3 regions of the Roseibium algicola genome follow, and region 2 is predicted to be linked to each of the others. Evidence: riboswitches for the same ligand, from Rfam matches in the RefSeq annotation. Region 2 holds a riboswitch; each other region holds the start of a gene.
What was found. A riboswitch is a leader RNA that binds a small molecule or an ion and turns the genes downstream of it on or off. The one in region 2 is predicted to bind cobalamin.
Positions count from the first base shown of each region.

Region 1 (5,768 bases), 760 kb from region 2:
CGAAAAGACGACCTGCAACACGGGTTTGCCGGGTCGATCGAGCGGTGTCGGCTGATGGGCTGCGCCGGCCTTCGAGACGGCGAAGGCAGTACCGTTCAACACGACATCAGGCGGTGCCTCATCGAACAGGCTTTCCAGAACGGCGACGGATTCCGCTTCCTTCAGGCTGGAAACATAGATCGGCAGTGCATTTACGCCGGCTTTGTCGAGAGCAGCGATCAACGCATCCAGTGGTGCGGTTTGGGCACCTTGCACCAGAGCGCGGTAGAAAGTGATCGCTGCAACAGGTCTTTCAGGATCCCGCCAGGAGGCCTTCAGTTGCGCTATATCGGGGGCGGCCTTGCCAGCAAGATAGATACCCGCGCGAGGAAGAGGCACCGGATGCGCGGGCTCTTCTCCCTTTCCGATCAGATGCGCTGCATATCTCAAGGCATTGGCGTAATTCTCCGCGCCGCCTTCCACACAGTATCGCCAAAAGCGATGCACTTCCGCTGGTGATCGGGTGGAGCGAGACGTCAGTTCTTCGTCCCACTTGTCGTCACCCGGAATAACGATCAGATCGATGCCATTCGCGCGGACTTCTTCTTCAAACCTTTCCAGGCCGTAGCGCCAGTACTCCACTCCACCCAGAATTCGCAGAACGATCAGCCGAGAGCCACGGACGGTCTGTTCGGCATAAAGGTCGACCGAATAGGGATGCGACAGGGCCATGAGATTGGCGAGCCGCAGGTCTGCACGGGCTGTTCCAAGCCGTGATTGCGCAGCGGCAAAGCTTCCCAGTTCGGTGTCTGCAGCTGACAGGAACAGAATGTCGGCAGGAGACTGGCCGAGGTCGACCGCGTCCCCACCGTCATCGATCCGGCGCGTCTGGCTGGCGAGAATGTGCATGCTTGGTCTTTATTTCCAGCTTCTATCCAGCGTGTCAGGCAGCAGCCGTCAATTCACCCAGCAGGCCACGAACCGCAGTCAGGTCGAGGCCTTTCAAACCGATCACGACCAGTCTGCCGCTGCTCTCGGCGCCGGCGGCGAACCAGGTTTCGACACGCGGTCCGACAGCTTGAACCATTGCAGGCGCTGCCTTGCCCTCGATTTTTACAGCCCCCTTGATACGCAGGACGCCTTTTTGCGCCATGGCTTCCAGAACCTTTGCCTCTGCATCTTTCAGGCTGGCGAAAGACGAGACTGCCAGCACGTGACTTTCAAAATCGTCGTGATGGTGATGATCGTGATGATGGTCGTCATGGTGATGATCATGATCATCATCATCGTGATCGTGGTCGTGGTCATCATGATGGTGGTGATGCTCGTGCCGATCAGCCATGTCGTCCTCGGCAGCAGAGCCCCTGCCGAGCAGAACTTCAATCGGAAGCGTGCCTTTTTCGGATGTCACCACATGAACCGCCGGACGAACATCGGCGGCGATTTTCTCATGCACCTGCTTCAAGGCGTCTTCAGAGACGAGATCAGCCTTGTTCAGAACGACGAGGTCTGCGCAACGCAATTGGTCGTGGAAGAGTTCTTCAACAGGACTGTCATGATCAAGAGCCTCGTCGGCGGCACGCTGCGCGGCAAGTGCATCTTCATCAAGTGCGATCCGGCCTTCGGCGAGTGCTGCAGCATCCAGCACCGTGACAACACCATCTACCGTTACCTTCGGCTTGACGCTCGGCCAGGAGAAGGCCCGAACGAGCGGCTGCGGCAGAGCCAGGCCGGAGGTTTCGATAACGATATGCTCCGGCGGATTGTCCCGCGCGAGCAGCATTTCCATGGTTGGCAGGAAATCGTCGGCAACGGTGCAACATATGCAGCCATTGGTAAGCTCAACCACTTCTTCCGCGGCGCAATCGGGATCAGCGCATCCATTCACCAGGGAACCGTCGAAGCCCATGTCCCCAAACTCGTTGACGATAAGGGCAATGCGTTTGCCATTGGCATTGGTAAGCAAATTGCGGATCAACGTGGTCTTGCCTGCTCCGAGAAACCCAGTGACGATCGTTGCCGGAATTTTTGCGCCCGGCTGCAGGGATGAAGTGGTCATAATTTGATATCCGGTTGTGATGTGGGTTTCAAAAGTATCGGCAGGCCCGCAGCAACGAAGACGACCTGTTGGCACCTATGCGCCATATCCTGGTTCAGTCGTCCCTGCACATCGCGGAACGACCTCGACAGACGGTTCTCCGGCACGATACCCATACCTACTTCGTTGGAAACGAAGACGCACGGCCCTTGAAGATCCTTCAGAACCGCGCAAAGCCGCGCCGTTTCGGCGGGGATGTCCTTGCTTGCAAACAGCAGGTTCGACAGCCACAGGGTCAGGCAGTCAACAAGAACCACCCGGTCTTGCCTGCATTCGTTTTCAAGCACCGCTGCAAGTTCGAGCTGTTCTTCCACGGTGAGCCAGGACGGGCCGCGTTGATCTTTATGAGCGGCGATCCGGCTGGCCATTTCATCGTCGTGGGCAGCACCAGTCGCGATATAGATTTTTTGCAGACCGGTTTCATGGACAAGCTTTTCCGCGAACCGGCTTTTTCCGGAGCGGGCACCGCCGAGGACCAGCGTTGTCCTCTCGCCGTTTGAATGCGTCATTCCTTCTCCCAGCCGTCCGCCCGACAGCGCCATAGGGTTGACAATGTGACGGCCGGTCTCCTGGCTTGCGGCTCAGCGCGGTCTGTACCCCTTCCCGGCCCCATCAGGACGCCAGTGGTTTTCGTACAGCCACTCACCGCTCACAGTTGCGGGGGCAGCTCCGGATCTGGACTTGAAAAAGACCGCACCGGATTCCCGTTTCATCCGGATCAGGCAAGGCCTTTTCCGGAACCGTCAGTTTCTTCCTAAACGTATCTTGAGGCCGACACAAGCAGCAGAAAGTCGCTGACGGCTAACCTTGAAAATCGGCCAGGCAATCAAGACGGACGCCTTCTTGCGCCAAAGTCAGAAAAAGGCACAGCCGATTTAGCCTGCGCGGGGTGTTCCAATCGTCGCGAAACGTAGGGTTTTCCAAGCTCGACAGAACGCCTAGCCATCTGAAATATATCGAGTTTTCCACACCGAGATCAAAAAAATGACGGCTTGATGAAAAAAACGCCCTCGGGGGCTTGGCAAACGGATCAAGCCTTTGATATACGCATCTCCATCGACGGGGCGGCAACGCGCTGGCCCCGAGCGTGGTGATCCCCAGTAGCTCAGTTGGTAGAGCAAGCGACTGTTAATCGCTGGGTCGCTGGTTCGAGTCCGGCCTGGGGAGCCATCACCACCTCTTATTAATCCTCCCGAATGCTGCATTTCTGAAGACCGGAACGCTGTTCAGTGTTCGGGTTGATCTTATTCTCGGGTGATCTTGCAGCAATCTGCACCGCCTCAATAATCGACAGCCATTTGATGCGAGCGCGTCTTTCGCAGCAGTAACGTTCCGTACCATCTTCCTAAAGAACATTTCCTGGCTACGTATAAAACGAAGATCGCTCCTCCATTGGCTCTGCGTTGTTGAATAGCGCTTCTTGATAAAGCTCCAGGTTGCTCCTATCGTGATTTCTCCTAGGGGAGCATCATGAAGAAACGCAGCTAAATCCAGCGCCCCTGAACCCGCAAATCTTCAAATGCGTGGTACCTTTTATGAGCGGCGACAACACGCACACCATTGCCACCGTAACCGCAGCGCCAGGTTATGCCGAATTTCTTGAAGCCTACTGCGACAAGGAACAGCCCCTGCTGATCAAGGGATTGGCGAAAAACTGGCCCGCGCGGGAAAGGTGGCAATCCGGCCGATTACGAGCAGAGCTTCATACGCTGCCAAAGGTCCGCGACAGAGGTGTCTTTTTCGTCAGCCGCTCACCGGTACTGGAACAAGATATCGAGATGCCGGAATTCCTGAAGGAGATCCTCGCATCCGACCGGATAATGCAAGATTCCGTTGCCTGGAGATTCTGGATCAACAGCAGGAACAACCGGACTGAGTTTCACTACGATACCAACGCCGAGAATGTCATCACCGTTCAGGTGAAGGGTCGTAAGGAATGGGTACTGGTTTCCCCCGAAACACCGTTACCGTGCTACCCGTTCACCAACTTCTCTCTGCTGAAAGACGAACAGCGACTGCTGCGAAACAAGCGATTCTACAAATTCGATCTGGAGGAAGGTGATCTTCTCTATCTGCCTCCCCATTGGTACCACCGGGTGGTTGCCAAGGAAGACGAGAACATCAACATCAATTGGACTTTCACGAAACGCGAAACCTCGGTCATCTCGAAGGAATTCAAGCGTGACATGGAGCGGTGCGGCCTGCTGCATTCATTCAAGAACAGTGATTCCGCGCTGGTTCGGCGCTGTTACGAAACCGCTATCCGCGCCCTTCCAAATGTTGGCGGTATTGGCTGGGGTCTCAAATCGTTCATTTCATCGCCCTACAAGCCAAGCCGCGGAACATTGGTCAGCCGCTTCTTCAAGGAATTGCTGCAAATACCGAATACGCTGCTGACACTTCCAAACGTTCGCTCAACGCTGAAAAAGGTCGACAAGACCTAACCGGCGAACGCGCAGCCACCAATCCCACAAGTTCGGCGCGGTATGTAGACCACCAGCGTATATGCCGGGCTACATATTCGAGAATTGTTCTCCCGCAATCCATACGCCCTCGACCTCATAGGCTTTGCCAAGCTGTACGAAGTCAGCCGGATAGCCTTCTTCGAAACGACCGAGTGGGCGCCCGAGAACGTCCGCAGGATCACTGGTTGCCATTGCAAGAGCAGATTCAACCGGAAGCTCGAGTGTACCGGTGAGAAACTTCAAGGACGCCGGCAAATCTATATCGGCGCCGGCAAGCGTGCCGTCTTCGAGGGTCAATGTGCCATCGCGGCGAAAGATTTCCCGACCTCCGAGAAAGAAGGACGTAACATCGGTGCCCGTCTGAGACATGGCGTCGGTAACGATAAAGATCCTGCCCGGACCGGTCTTTGACTTGAGCGCGACCCGCATCGCGACCGGGTCGACATGGACACCATCAGCAATGATGCCCACGTTGAGCGCGCCCAGATCGAGCGCGGCGCCCACAAGGCCGGGTTCGCGGTGTTGCAACGGGCTCATGGCGTTAAAAAGATGGGTGACCATCGAAGCACCCGCTTCAACCGCTGTCTTGCACTGCCGGTATGTGGCTCCGCTGTGGCCAAGACTGACGTGAATTCCCGCGTCAGCCAATTCCCGCATCTGTTCTGGCGGCACCGTTTCCGGCGCCACAGTCATGATGAGGCTTGGCAATTCCCGCGCCGCGCGCAGGTAAAGCGCCATATCTTCGCGGTTCAAAGGCCGGATCAGATTCGGGTCATGCGCGCCCTTGCGCCCCGCAAACAGATGCGGCCCTTCGAGATGCAGACCATGAAACCCCTTCACGCCCCGCGACCATGCGGCAATTCCCAGATCAACGACTTTGCGCGTCACCTCAGGCGTGTCCGTGATCAAAGTCGGTGTCAGGGCTGTTGTCCCGAGGCTGACATGGGCGGCACAAATACGTTCGATATCGTCGACTGTTTCCGCATCTCCCAGCATCAAGCCACCGCCGCCATTGACCTGCAGATCGATCAATCCCGGTGCGAGAATGCCGTCACCAAGATCGACAGTCTCTACGCCAACGGGCACCTGATCGGCCGAAAGAAGGCCAGCCACCTTGCCATCTTCGACAAGCAGGGCAGCATTCGCATGGATTTTCTCACCATCGAAAACCCGGCTGCAGAGGTAGGCGGTTGTGGAGGTCATACGGTCTGGGTGACTTTCTTCAG
Region 1 is NZ_CP019630.1:5,859,353-5,865,120, forward strand. Features, by position in the region: gene cobN (cobaltochelatase subunit CobN) at 1-888, opposite strand, end outside; gene cobW (cobalamin biosynthesis protein CobW) at 923-2,038, opposite strand; gene cobU (bifunctional adenosylcobinamide kinase/adenosylcobinamide-phosphate guanylyltransferase) at 2,035-2,586, opposite strand; cobalamin riboswitch at 2,620-2,837, opposite strand; tRNA gene B0E33_RS27140 (tRNA-Asn) at 3,172-3,247, shown strand; gene B0E33_RS27145 (cupin-like domain-containing protein) at 3,613-4,521, shown strand; gene nagA (N-acetylglucosamine-6-phosphate deacetylase) at 4,591-5,745, opposite strand; gene B0E33_RS27155 (SIS domain-containing protein) at 5,742-5,768, opposite strand, start outside.
Region 1: another riboswitch for cobalamin. It lies ahead of cobU (bifunctional adenosylcobinamide kinase/adenosylcobinamide-phosphate guanylyltransferase); the one in region 2 lies ahead of B0E33_RS31015 (hypothetical protein).

Region 2 (5,768 bases):
CCAGATCGGCCGGCACAAGGTGGTGCGGGTGTCCACGCTTCCGCAATGGCAACTGACAAATCGGGAAACAGGCTGCCGCGAGACCGTGCCTGTCGATGCGCGTGTCGTTGTCGATGACATCAGTCTTGCCCGGCAGCTGGCCGGCGACGGTCACGGGCTCGCTCTGTTGCCTGTGAGCGAGATTTCCGATGACCTGATTTCAGGCCGCCTCACACCTGTGCTCGCAGACTGGCAAGGGCAGCAACGGGATATCTTTGCGGTATGGCCCACCGGGCGGCTGCTCAATGCCCGGGCGCGCTGCCTGCTTGATTACATGGAACCGTTCATGGCAGCGCTTCCCGTGTTTCAGGGGACTGTCGTCCAGCGTGATCCTGCAAGATCCGCTTGATGTCCTACGCAGTGTAGGGATTGCAGCGGATGTAGCGCGGCTGATCGATGTAGCTGGACATGACCGCAAGCCATGCGTTGCATTCGCCTTGAGTCTTGAAGCAACCGGCCTGGGAGATGATGTATTTCTGGCTGAAATTGAAGACCTTGCCACCGGCGATGCCTTTCCAGCCACTGCCGGTAAAGGTGCGGCAGTCATAAGCTGTGTTGTAGGTGCTGGGAATGTCCTGCCGGTTCTTGGTGAATGTGGGGGAGAACAGCAGCGTTTCCACCACATTGCCGCCGGTCGTGTCGTAGGACTGGCATGCGGCAAGGCTCAGCGTGGCGGCCATGACCGGAACCAGGCGCAACACCTTTTTCAGCCCATCAGCAAGGCGGTGCGGAAGTGTGCGGTAGCAGGTCATCACGGGCTCCAGTGAACAGCATCGGTACGGTCCAGGACCGTTCAATTGATTGATTTGCAACAACTCTCACATGAGCCGAAGACTTGGTCAAAATCAAGTCACGTTCGCTCGGGTGGTACCCGCAAGGGCGTGTGAAAGGAATTTAGGTTCCCGGGCGTGCGAACTGCTCCGCACGCCCGGAAAATCCTCGGGTCTGACGAGGTGTCAGGCCTTGTCGGCCACCAAAAGGGCAAAGGCTTGGGTTTCGGCGACTTCCTTCAGCCGGTCGAAACGGCCGGAAGCGCCGCCATGACCGGCTTCCATGTTGGTTTTCAACATCAGCAGCTTGTCACCTGTGCCGGTTGCCCGCAGCTTGGCAACCCATTTGGCCGGCTCCCAGTAGGTTACGCGCGGATCGGTCAATCCGCCTACCGCCAGGATGGCCGGATAGGCCTTTGCCTCAACGTTGTCATAGGGAGAGTAGGACGCGATGTAATCGTAGGCTGCCTTGTCCGTGATGGGGTTGCCCCACTCGGGCCATTCCGGCGGCGTGAGCGGCAGCGTATCGTCCAGCATAGTCGACAGAACGTCGACAAACGGAACTTCGGCAATGATGCCGCCGAATTTTTCCGGTGCCAGATTGGCAATCGCACCCATCAGCATGCCGCCGGCCGAGCCGCCCTGAGCGACGATACGGTCGTGCGATGTGAAGTTTTCCGCAACAAGATGGTCTGCCGCGGCTATGAAGTCGGTGAAGGTATTCTTCTTGTTCTCGCGCCGCCCATCCTTGTACCAATGGAAGCCCTTGTCCTTGCCGCCGCGAATATGGGCGATGGCGTAGACGAACCCCCGGTCGACCAGCGACAGGCAGTTGGAGTTGAAGCTCGCCGGAATGGTGATGCCGTAGGAACCATAGCCGTAAAGCAGCAGAGGTGCGGAGCCGTCGAGCCTGGTGTCCTTGCGGTAGAGCACAGACACCGGCACGGTCTCGCCGTCGGCTGCGGGAGCCATCAACCGGCGGGTGACATAGTCGTCCGCATCATGGCCGGAAGGCACTTCCTGTTCCTTGCGCAGAACACGCTCGCGGGTCTCGACATTGTAGTCGAAGGTCTGCGATGGCGTTGTCATCGAGGAATAGGTGAAGCGGATCGTGCTCGTGTCGAACTCGTAGCCGCCGCCAAGGCCGAGCGAATAGGCTTCCTCGTCGAAGGCGATGGAGTACTCGATGTTGTCTGCAAGCCGGCGGATCACGATGCGCGGCAAGCCGTCTTCGCGCTCCAGCCGCGTCATGAAGGACTTGTAGACGCAATGCGACAGGATCAGGCATCCTGCCTTGTGGGGCACAAGATCGGACCAGTTTTCGCGGCCGGGATTGCCTTTCGGCGCAGTGACGATCTTGAAGTCCTCGGCGCCGCCTGCGTTGGTCAGGATGTAGAGTGTGTCGCCGTGATCGTCGATGGAATACTCGATACCGGTCTCGCGCTCTGCGACAAGCACCGGTTCGGCGGTCGGGTCGGTGGCCGGGATCATCCAGACTTCGGACGTCTCGTGATCATGAATGTCGATGACGATGGTGTCGCCGGACTGGGTCTTGCCGACGCCCATGAAGAAGCCGGCATCCTTTTCCTCGTAGACGAGAACGTCGCTCGCCGGGTCGGAACCGACTTCGTGACGGAAGAGTTTCGAGGGCCGGTGGTTGGCGTCGAGGCGAACGTAGAACACATAGCGGCTGTCTTCCGAGAAGACGCCGCCGCCGCCCGTGTCCTCGATGGCGTAGTCGAAATCCTTGGCAGACTGGGCGTCGCGCAGCTTCAGTGAATAATATTCCGAGCCCTTGTCGTCATAGGCCCAGGCGATGAGCGCGTGATCCGTCGACTGGCTGACGCCGCCGATCCGGAAATATGCCGTTCCTTCTGCTTCCTTGTCGCCATGGAGAAGAACCGTTTCCGCGCCGCCGTCACGCGGGGTGCGAAAGAAAACCGGTTGCTGGCCGCCGGTTTCATACTTGAGGCCGTAAGCGAAAGGCCCGTCGGGCGCCGGAACCGAGCTGTCGTCTTCCTTGATGCGGCCGCGCATCTCCGCAAAAAGCTTCTCCTGCAGAGTCTTCGTCGGTGCCATCTGCGCTTCGTGATAGGCATTTTCCGCTTCCAGATAGCTGCGGATGTCGGCATCCAGCACGGACGGGTCCTTCATGACCTCCTGCCAGTTGTCCGCCCTCAGCCAGGCGAAGTCGTCCTGGCGGGTAATGCCGTGGGTCTCAAGGGTGAGGGGGCGCGCTGCGGCGCGCGGGGGAAGGGCGTCCTGTTTCATGGATCGGAGGTAAGATTTTTGAGCCTTGAAGGCAAGGGTCAATACTGCCTAGGCGGCTGGGTGTTTCCGCTTCCAGGCAATCCTGTCGTGCTTTCAGACAAGAGCAGCGACCCGCAAAAGTCTTTGACATTTTTCAGGCGTTCGCGCACTTAGGAAGAGATGGTTCCCGACTCCGAACTCCGGACCGGGATTAAAAGGGAACACGGTGCGACGAGCCCGAAAGGCTGCAAATCCGTGACTGCCCCCGCAACTGTGAGCGGTGAGCAAACCTGAAAGCGCCACTGGGGAGACCCCGGGAAGGATCAGGCAAGCAATGACCCGCAAGTCAGGAGACCTGCCATTTCACCTTAAACCTTAACCCGGGCGGGGTGCCCCGGAGGAGTGAGTGACATGGCCAATCGGCACCTGCCGGCAAAGTTGCACATTCGGTTCCTGACTGCCCCGCGAAATCGCGGAGGGCGATATGAACCGGAAATTTTCTGCTGAATTCTCAAGACTTGCTAACCTCCTGACCGAGGCTGATCCGCTGGCGACGCGCGCAGCACGCGCGATGGTTCCCGATGGGCTGCAAAAATCTGTTGTCAGCGAGAATATAGGTAATGTAATAACATTACATGATGATTGTTCCAAACGTACCCGATCCGGCCGTGCCCAGTGCAACGAGGAAAGCAATGCCTTTGCTTTTCCGCAGCCTCCTGTCGGTTCACTGGCAGAAGCCGTGGAGGCGCGTCATGAGCAATGATCCGCACAAGATATTTGTCTGCACGACCTGTCGTCACAATGGGCAGACTTGCCATCCCGGATATGGGCTGATCTGCAAGCTGAAAAGTGCAATGGCACAGGCAGTGCCTGTGGTTGGAGACGAATTCGAAATCAGTGGAACAGCCGACATGGAGAGCTGTTCGAGACCTTGCACGCTGGCATTCAAGGCCACCGACAAGGCGATCTACCTCTTTGGGGACATTGAGGACGATACGGACATCGACGACCTGGTCGACTACGCCAATCGGTATCGCCAGATTGAAAATGGATGCGAGGTGACCGAGGAAAACCACGGCAAGCGCTGGAGCGCATCGCAAGGCCGGCTTCCGGCAGCGATGATCGTTTCGGAAGCTGACGGGACGGCGTTCTCATGACGGGGGTCGATCTGTTTGTCCGGGAGGTCAGCTGGAAGACGGGGCAGGGCAAAACCATTCTGCATCCGCTCAGCTTCGATCTGCCTGCCGGTGAGGTTCTTGGAATTGCCGGCGCCAATGGTGCTGGCAAATCCACCCTGTTGCGGCTGCTCTATCGCTTCCTGAAACCGAAAACGGGCGAAATCCTTCTGGATGGCACGGATCTCTGGCACATCAGTGCCAGGGAGGCCGCCAAAACGATCGCCGCCGTGCTTCAGGAGCAGCCGACCGATTTTGCCTTGACCGTACGCGAGATCGTCACACTCGGTCGGCGTCCCCATGCAACCGGTATTGCCGGCGCAGGCAAGCGGGACGCCGAGATCGTTGATGACTGTCTCGGGAAAATGGATCTGCTGTCCTATGCAAAAAGAGCCTTCGGCACATTGTCAGGGGGGGAAAGGCAACGGGTGATGGTGGCCCGGGCGCTGGCGCAAGAACCAAGGCTTCTGGTGCTGGATGAGCCGACGAACCATCTGGACATCCGTCATCAGCTCGAGATCGTCGAGCTGATTGCCGATCTGGACATTACCATTGTCACGAGCCTGCACGACCTCAACCTGGCAAGCCGTGTCTGCGACAAGGTCTTGCTGTTGCATGAGGGCCGACTGGTTGCCCAGGGAATGCCGGAGACGGTGCTAACCCCCGGCAACATTGAGCAAGCCTATTCGGTACAGGTCCGACTGGAGCAACTGTCTGCCAGCCGCGAGCGCTACCTGACCTTCCATCTTTGAATTTCTGGAGACTTAATATGAAAAAAATTGCCCTGGGCCTCGTGCTCACCTTTCTGTCTGTACCGGCAATTGCGCAAACGACCGTGGAAAGCTGCAACCGCACGGTGACCTTCGACACGCCGCCCAAAGCAGCCGTTTCGAATGACGTCAACCTGACGGAGATGATGCTGGTACTTGGCCTGCGCGACCGCATGGTTGGATATACCGGCATTTCAGGCTGGAAGACGCTGGACGCGGAAATGCGTGAGGGCGTTGCCGAACTTCCGGAACTCGCGTCGAAATATCCGAGCAAGGAAGTGCTGATCGGGGCCGACGCCGATTTCTTCTTCGCCGGCTGGAACTACGGCATGAAGGTGGGCGGTGAAGTGACGCCTGAAACGCTGGAGCCGTTCGGCATCAAGGTCTACGAGCTGACCGAATCCTGCATTCATATCGGCGACAAGCCGAAGGCGTCTCTGCAGGATCTCTATAACGACCTCCTCAACCTCGGAAAGATCTTCGGTGTTGAAGACACAGCTCACGATCTTGTTGCGGCCTACAAGCTGGAGCTGGACCGGATCGCGGCAACGGTGCCTGCTGGTGAAGAGCCGCTGCGGGTCTTTGTCTACGACAGCGGCGAGGACAAGCCCTTCACCGCCGGACGATATGCCATGCCGACAGCGCTCATCGAGGCAGCCGGCGGCGTCAACGTGATGGACGATTTTGAAAAGAGCTGGGCGACCATCGACTGGGAAACCGTGGTGGAAAAAGACCCGGACATGATTGTGATCGTCAACTACGGC
Region 2 is NZ_CP019630.1:5,101,152-5,106,919, forward strand. Features, by position in the region: gene B0E33_RS23620 (LysR family transcriptional regulator) at 1-388, shown strand, start outside; gene B0E33_RS23625 (hypothetical protein) at 393-791, opposite strand; gene B0E33_RS23630 (S9 family peptidase) at 996-3,080, opposite strand; cobalamin riboswitch at 3,224-3,436, shown strand; gene B0E33_RS31015 (hypothetical protein) at 3,544-3,822, shown strand; gene B0E33_RS23635 (DUF1636 family protein) at 3,812-4,216, shown strand; gene B0E33_RS23640 (ABC transporter ATP-binding protein) at 4,213-4,986, shown strand; gene B0E33_RS23645 (ABC transporter substrate-binding protein) at 5,004-5,768, shown strand, end outside.

Region 3 (5,768 bases), 180 kb from region 2:
AAGACCAGCGCGTCGTCAATGTCTGCCTGACAGCCAAGGGTAACGCGCTTCGGGAAAAGGCGGCTGCCGTGCCGCAATGTGTTGCCGAGGCATCCGGTCTTTCGGAACAGGCTTTCGAGGATTTGAAATCCGCCCTCGACACATTGCGGTCCAACCTGAAATCCACGGGAGACCGGACTTGAACAACCTCACAGGCAACATCACCGCCATCCTGTTTGACAAGGACGGCACCCTGCTGGATTTCGACGCGACATGGGCACCGGCCTATCGCGAAACCTCGCTCCATGCAGCCAGAGGCGACCGCGCCCTGGCCGACAGGCTCCTGGAACAGACCGGCATGGATCTGGTGACCGGAAAGTCCGCGGCCGGGTCTCTGCTTGCAGCCGGCAACTCTGCGGAAATCGCGGCTGCCTGGATTGCCTGCGGTGCTGATTTTCAGGAAGGCCCGCTGACCGCAGACCTCGACCGGGTGTTCATCGGCTGCATGCATGATGCTGCGCCCCTTACTGGCATTCCGGAAGCTGTCGAGACCTTGAGCGGAACCGGGTTCACTTTGGGTGTTGCCAGCAGCGACAGCGAAGCGGCCATAAGGGCCTTTCTCGCCGGCACCGGGCTTGCGCCCCGATTTGCTTTCGTCACGGGTTACGACACAGGTTTTGGCCCGAAGCCGGAACCGGGCATGGTTCGCGGCTTTGCCGAGGCAACAGGTCTTGCACTGGACCGGATCGCCGTTATCGGTGACAACACGCATGATCTGGAAATGGCCCGTTCGGCGGGCGCCGGACTTTGTATCGGTGTCCTGACGGGCACAAGCGCGCGCCACGACCTGGAAACCCTGGCAGATGCCGTTCTGGAGAGCGTTGCCGATCTGCCGGCCTATCTGGCCGCCAACTGATTCAAATCAGGCCGGCACTGACGCGCCTTGCCGTCGCACCTGTCCGGGTGTCTGGTTGAATTGACGCTTGAAGGCCCGGTTGAAGGCGGCTTCCGAGCTGTAGCCGATATTTTCGGCAATATCGATCAGGGGCAGATCCGTCTCCCGAATGTCGCGCCGTGCCCGTTCCATGCGCCAGTGGGTGACATAGGCCAGCGGCGTCATGCCGACGAGGTTCGTAAACCTGTCTGCAAAAACCGTCCGGGACATGCCGGCTTCCCGGGCAAGGCTCTCCACCGTCCAGGGCTTTTCCGGCGCCAGATGGATCTTGGACATGCTGCGCCCAAGCTTCGGATTGAGCACCGCCGCCAGGCATCCGGCCCTGTCCCCCTCCCTGTCGACGAACGTTCGCACCACCTGGATGAAGATGATCTCCGTCAATCGGTGGATGATCGCCTCGGACCCCGGCTGCCCGGCGCGCACCTCGCTGGCAACAAAACGCATCACTGCTTCCAGCCAGAAGGCGTTCATCGTCTGTGTGTTGGGCAGATGAATGACCGATGGCAAGGCATCGAGCAGCGGATGTACCGAGCCTTCCTCGAATTCGAAATGGCCACAGAACAGTTTGCAGGCCAGTTCCTCGTCCGGACCGCCGTAATAGAGCGCACCTTCCCCCGTATAACCGGATTGCCGCACGACCTCGTCCACTTCGGCGGCGGGACGGCCCGGTTCATCACTCAGGATATGAGCGGCCCCGTGCGGAATGACGGCCAGGTCACCGGTCGCAAGGCGGATCGGCTTGTCAACACCGTCCACCGCCAGCCAGCAGCCACCACGCATTGCCATGTGAAACCGCGCGACATTGCCGAAAGCCGGCACCCGCACGGCCCAGGGCGGCGAAAAGCAGGTATGGAAATAGACGGATCCCCGTAGCTTCAAGGCATCCAGGATCTGGGTCAGGGCGTCATGTTTCATGAAAGGCCGGTTCCGGTTGAAGTCTCATTCCCGCATTTTTGCCTCAACACCGCAAAGCGCAAGGCTCCCGGACGATTGGTCAATTTTCAGGGACTTTCGTGCATGGATGGAACCGAAGTCGACCAACATCTTTGGGCTCGTGGGCAATCCGCCCGCAGGAAACCAACCTGGAGCACCTGAAAGATGTCTGTTCGCTTCGTCACCAAGACCATGCACGCCTATCTCGATTATCCCGTCGCGATCGGCCTTATTGCCCTGCCCGTATTCCTTGATCTCGGCCAATCCAACCCGATCGCCTTCTGGCTATCCTTCCTGACAGGCTTTGCGGCCCTGGCCCTGACGATCCTGACGGATCACCAGACCGGCATCATCCGCATTCTGCCCTATTCGGTTCATCTGGCGGTCGATTTTGCCGTCGGCATCGTGTTCCTGGCAGCTCCCTTCGCACTCGGCTTCACCGGCCTCGACTTCGCCTATTACCTGGTCAACGCCATTGCCGTTCTGACAGTGGTCAGCCTTGCCAAACCGCAGGAAACGGTTGCACAGGCCGCTTGACAGCCCCCGTCAACGCACAATGACACCGGCCCTCACGCCGGTGTCTTTTTTTGAACTGCAATCCGGACGATCTGCAAATCCTCGGGAACTTACGAACATGGAGACGCCTGAGCTTCGGACGCAAGGTAGAGGCACCGGAGCAAATCCGGCCTTCAACCTTCATACCCTTTCAGGAGTAGAACATGTCCTTGATGAAATCCGCCATTGCCGCAACGCTGCTGTCTCTTGCCGCTCTCTCTGCCCCGGCAATGGCCGCGGACGAATACAACACCTCCAGCGGCCTGACGGCCGCCGGCAGCCCGCTCGGTCTTCATGGTGTCGATCCCGTGGCCTTTGTCAGCCTGGGCAACCGGATTGACGGAACCGCGCAATATACGGCCGTCCACGACGGTGTTGCCTATTACTTCGCATCCCAGGAAGCCATGGATGCCTTCACCGCGCATCCGGATCAGTACCTGCCGCAAAACGGCGGCTTCTGCACCTTCGGTGTTTCAGTCGGCAAGAAGTTCGACGGCGATCCGCAGTTCGCAGCTGTTGTGGACGGCAAGCTTTATCTGTTCCTGAACGAGGCCATCTTCCGCGAGTTCCAGAAAGACCAGTCCGGCACGATCACCAAGGCGGAAGCCAACTGGAAGAAGATCCGCTCCACCGAGGCAACGAAGCTCTGATTGTTCGTTGTCAAGGCGTCGGAACGACAAACAAAAAGGGCGGCCCCAGGGCCGCCCTTCGTCACTTGATTTCGGCAAAAGCCCGAAGACTTAAGCCGCGTTGTGCAGCCGATTTTCGAAAGCAAGGTTCCGGGTCAGCGGCGCCAGGGTCTTGGCAGCGGCCAGAACAGCCAGGTCAGCCAGCGGCTCGCCCAGGATCACCAGCATATAGGCAAAGCCGAAGGAACCGACGGAAGCCATGTTCTCGGCACCGAAGCCCTGGCCGTAGAATGCCCAGAAAGCAACCCAGCCAACGATACCAGCCTGGAACGTGGTGGAAAGAGCCAGTGCCTGAACGTAGGAAACGTCAACATAGGCGGTCTTTTCCGGAATGATGCGGTTTGCCAGCATGCTGACAGCCCACAGCGGCACGAGCAGCGTGGTGACGTTGATGCCGTACTGCGGCAGGTCGAAAGGAGCAACCAGCGTCCCCTGGAGCAGAAGGCCTGCAGCGAGGCCGATTGCTGCCGGACCAGCGCCGAACATCAGGAACAGGGTGGAGCCCAGGATAAAGTGCACTTCGGAAACACCGACCGGGTAATGCGGCAGGATTTCGAAGAAGCAGAATACGGCAACCGTCGTGATGACGGAACGGACGGCAAGGCTGAGCACGCCGCTTTTGCGGATTGTGTCGAGAGCCATTTTGCCCAGAAGGCCGAAGGAAGCAGCCGCGGTGCCGTAGCTGAGTACGATTTTGGCACCGTCGACGATGCCCGGTTCGATATGCATGTCATTTCTCCTTTGCGCACCCTCCGTGCGCGAGCAGATGGTGTGAACCGGCCCCGATGGGACCGCTGGATGGCAGGTTTCCTGGCTCGCGAGTCTCTGCGCTGCCCGCCTTCCCGGATCGCTCCAGTGGCTTGAAGGGCTTTGCTCGTCGCATACAGTTGCGGGGGCAGCCACGGTATTGGTCCCTGTTGGGTACGCCTCACCGTGTTCCCATTTCATCCGCCCTTACGCTTGTTCGGGCGAAACCATCGCATCGTCTAGATTTGCAAGGATTGGCGATATTCTGCAAGCGAATTTTCGCCATATTCGGTCTGAATGCGACATTGCACCGAAATTTTGCCGCCTGAAGACCGCCACCGAAATCAGCCGGATCAGCATCACCGACAAGCTTCAGATCTCAAAACACTTCTTCAGGAAATTGCGTCAGCCACCTGAAAATTCTGAACTTTGCAGAATCCAATCAAAGATGAAAATCAAAACCTTTGTTTATTAAACTTTTCTGTATTTAGGGTAATTGTGATTTTTACTTGCAGAAACCCTAACGAAAGATAACCTCACTCGAATACAAAGCACATCATGAGAGTTTGCAATGCCCTTTACCAAATTGGGAACGCTTATCGCTGGTGTCGTCTTTTTCCTTGGCTGCATTCAGCTGGCACTTCTGGCCGGCGTTACTCTTGGAGCAGTCACTGAACCAAGACCGGGTTTTTTCCTTGGCAATCTGACACGCGAACAGGCGCTCGACAGCGGACTATTGAAGATCATGGCCGCCGTCGCATTCGGCGTGATCACCGAGATTAGTCGCTCGGTTGAAAAGAAGTAGACCACAACCAAAGACTTGCCGCAGGCGGTGACCTGTGAAAGTCTTCGACCATGTTGAAATCGATCCCCCTGACCGCTCTTGCGGTATCTCTTCTTGCTTCCACCGTCACTCCTGGCTGGGCGGCACCTGACAAGCTTTTCGGCGCCATCAACGAACGTCTGTCGTTCATGCAGTCGGTTGCAGCCTGGAAAGCGGATAACGACAAACCTGTCGAGGATCTGCCGAGGGAAAAGGTGGTGCTGGATGCTGCCCGCGAAAAGGCAGTCGAAAACGGCCTGTCGGCTGACAATGTCACCTTGTTTTTCCAGGCGCAGATCGATGCGGCCAAGGACATTCAAACCTGCTGGATCGAACGCTGGGAGAGCGGTGAAGCTCGTCCGCAGAACGTACCCGACCTGATCAAGGATGTCCGTCCGGAGCTGTTGCGCCTCGGCAACGAGATCCTGACGCTACTCGCAGAAAGCCCCGTCGAAGCCTCTGACCAGCAGGCCTTCACGGAGGCGCTGACCGTGGAATGCCTGTCCGACGGATCAAAGAACGCTCTGTTTGAAGGTCTGGTCGACGTACACGACTAGACACATACGGCCATCAGGACATCCCTCATCGGAGTTCAGGAGGCTGCCTGCCTCCAGGGCTCGGCCGCATTCGCCTCTTCTTCCCGCTTCGTGACCATTCGCGAGAACTCGCCGAACGGCACTGCCGGGCTCCACAAGTAGCCCTGGCCGAGCGTCCCGCCCCACAGATTGATGTAATCCATCTGCAACTGGGTCTCGACCCCTTCGGAAACTGTGTTGAGATTGAGCTGCCTTGCCAGCATCAGGATCAGCTCGACGATGGTCCGGCGATCCTCGCAATTGGCAATGTCCATGATGAAGGACCGGTCGATCTTCAGCGTGTCGAACGGCATGCTCGCGAGACTGTGCAGCGAGGAATAGCCGGTGCCGAAGTCGTCGATTGCAAATTTGACGCCTTCTTTCTTGATCGGCAGGATCTGATCCAGAAGGTTCTGCGAATAGTCGACAAGACTCGATTCCGTCACTTCCAGTTCCAGCTTCTCCGTCGAAAACCCGCTCTCGCCGATGATCCCGAGCATTCTGCCGGTAAA
Region 3 is NZ_CP019630.1:4,919,494-4,925,261, reverse strand. Features, by position in the region: gene B0E33_RS22785 (MarR family winged helix-turn-helix transcriptional regulator) at 1-182, shown strand, start outside; gene B0E33_RS22780 (HAD family hydrolase) at 179-895, shown strand; gene B0E33_RS22775 (AraC family transcriptional regulator) at 902-1,849, opposite strand; gene B0E33_RS22770 (hypothetical protein) at 2,033-2,404, shown strand; gene B0E33_RS22765 (YHS domain-containing (seleno)protein) at 2,587-3,072, shown strand; gene B0E33_RS22760 (energy-coupling factor ABC transporter permease) at 3,163-3,840, opposite strand; cobalamin riboswitch at 3,895-4,105, opposite strand; gene B0E33_RS22755 (hypothetical protein) at 4,430-4,663, shown strand; gene aroQ (gamma subclass chorismate mutase AroQ) at 4,714-5,238, shown strand; gene B0E33_RS22745 (EAL domain-containing protein) at 5,274-5,768, opposite strand, start outside.
Region 3: another riboswitch for cobalamin. It lies ahead of B0E33_RS22760 (energy-coupling factor ABC transporter permease); the one in region 2 lies ahead of B0E33_RS31015 (hypothetical protein).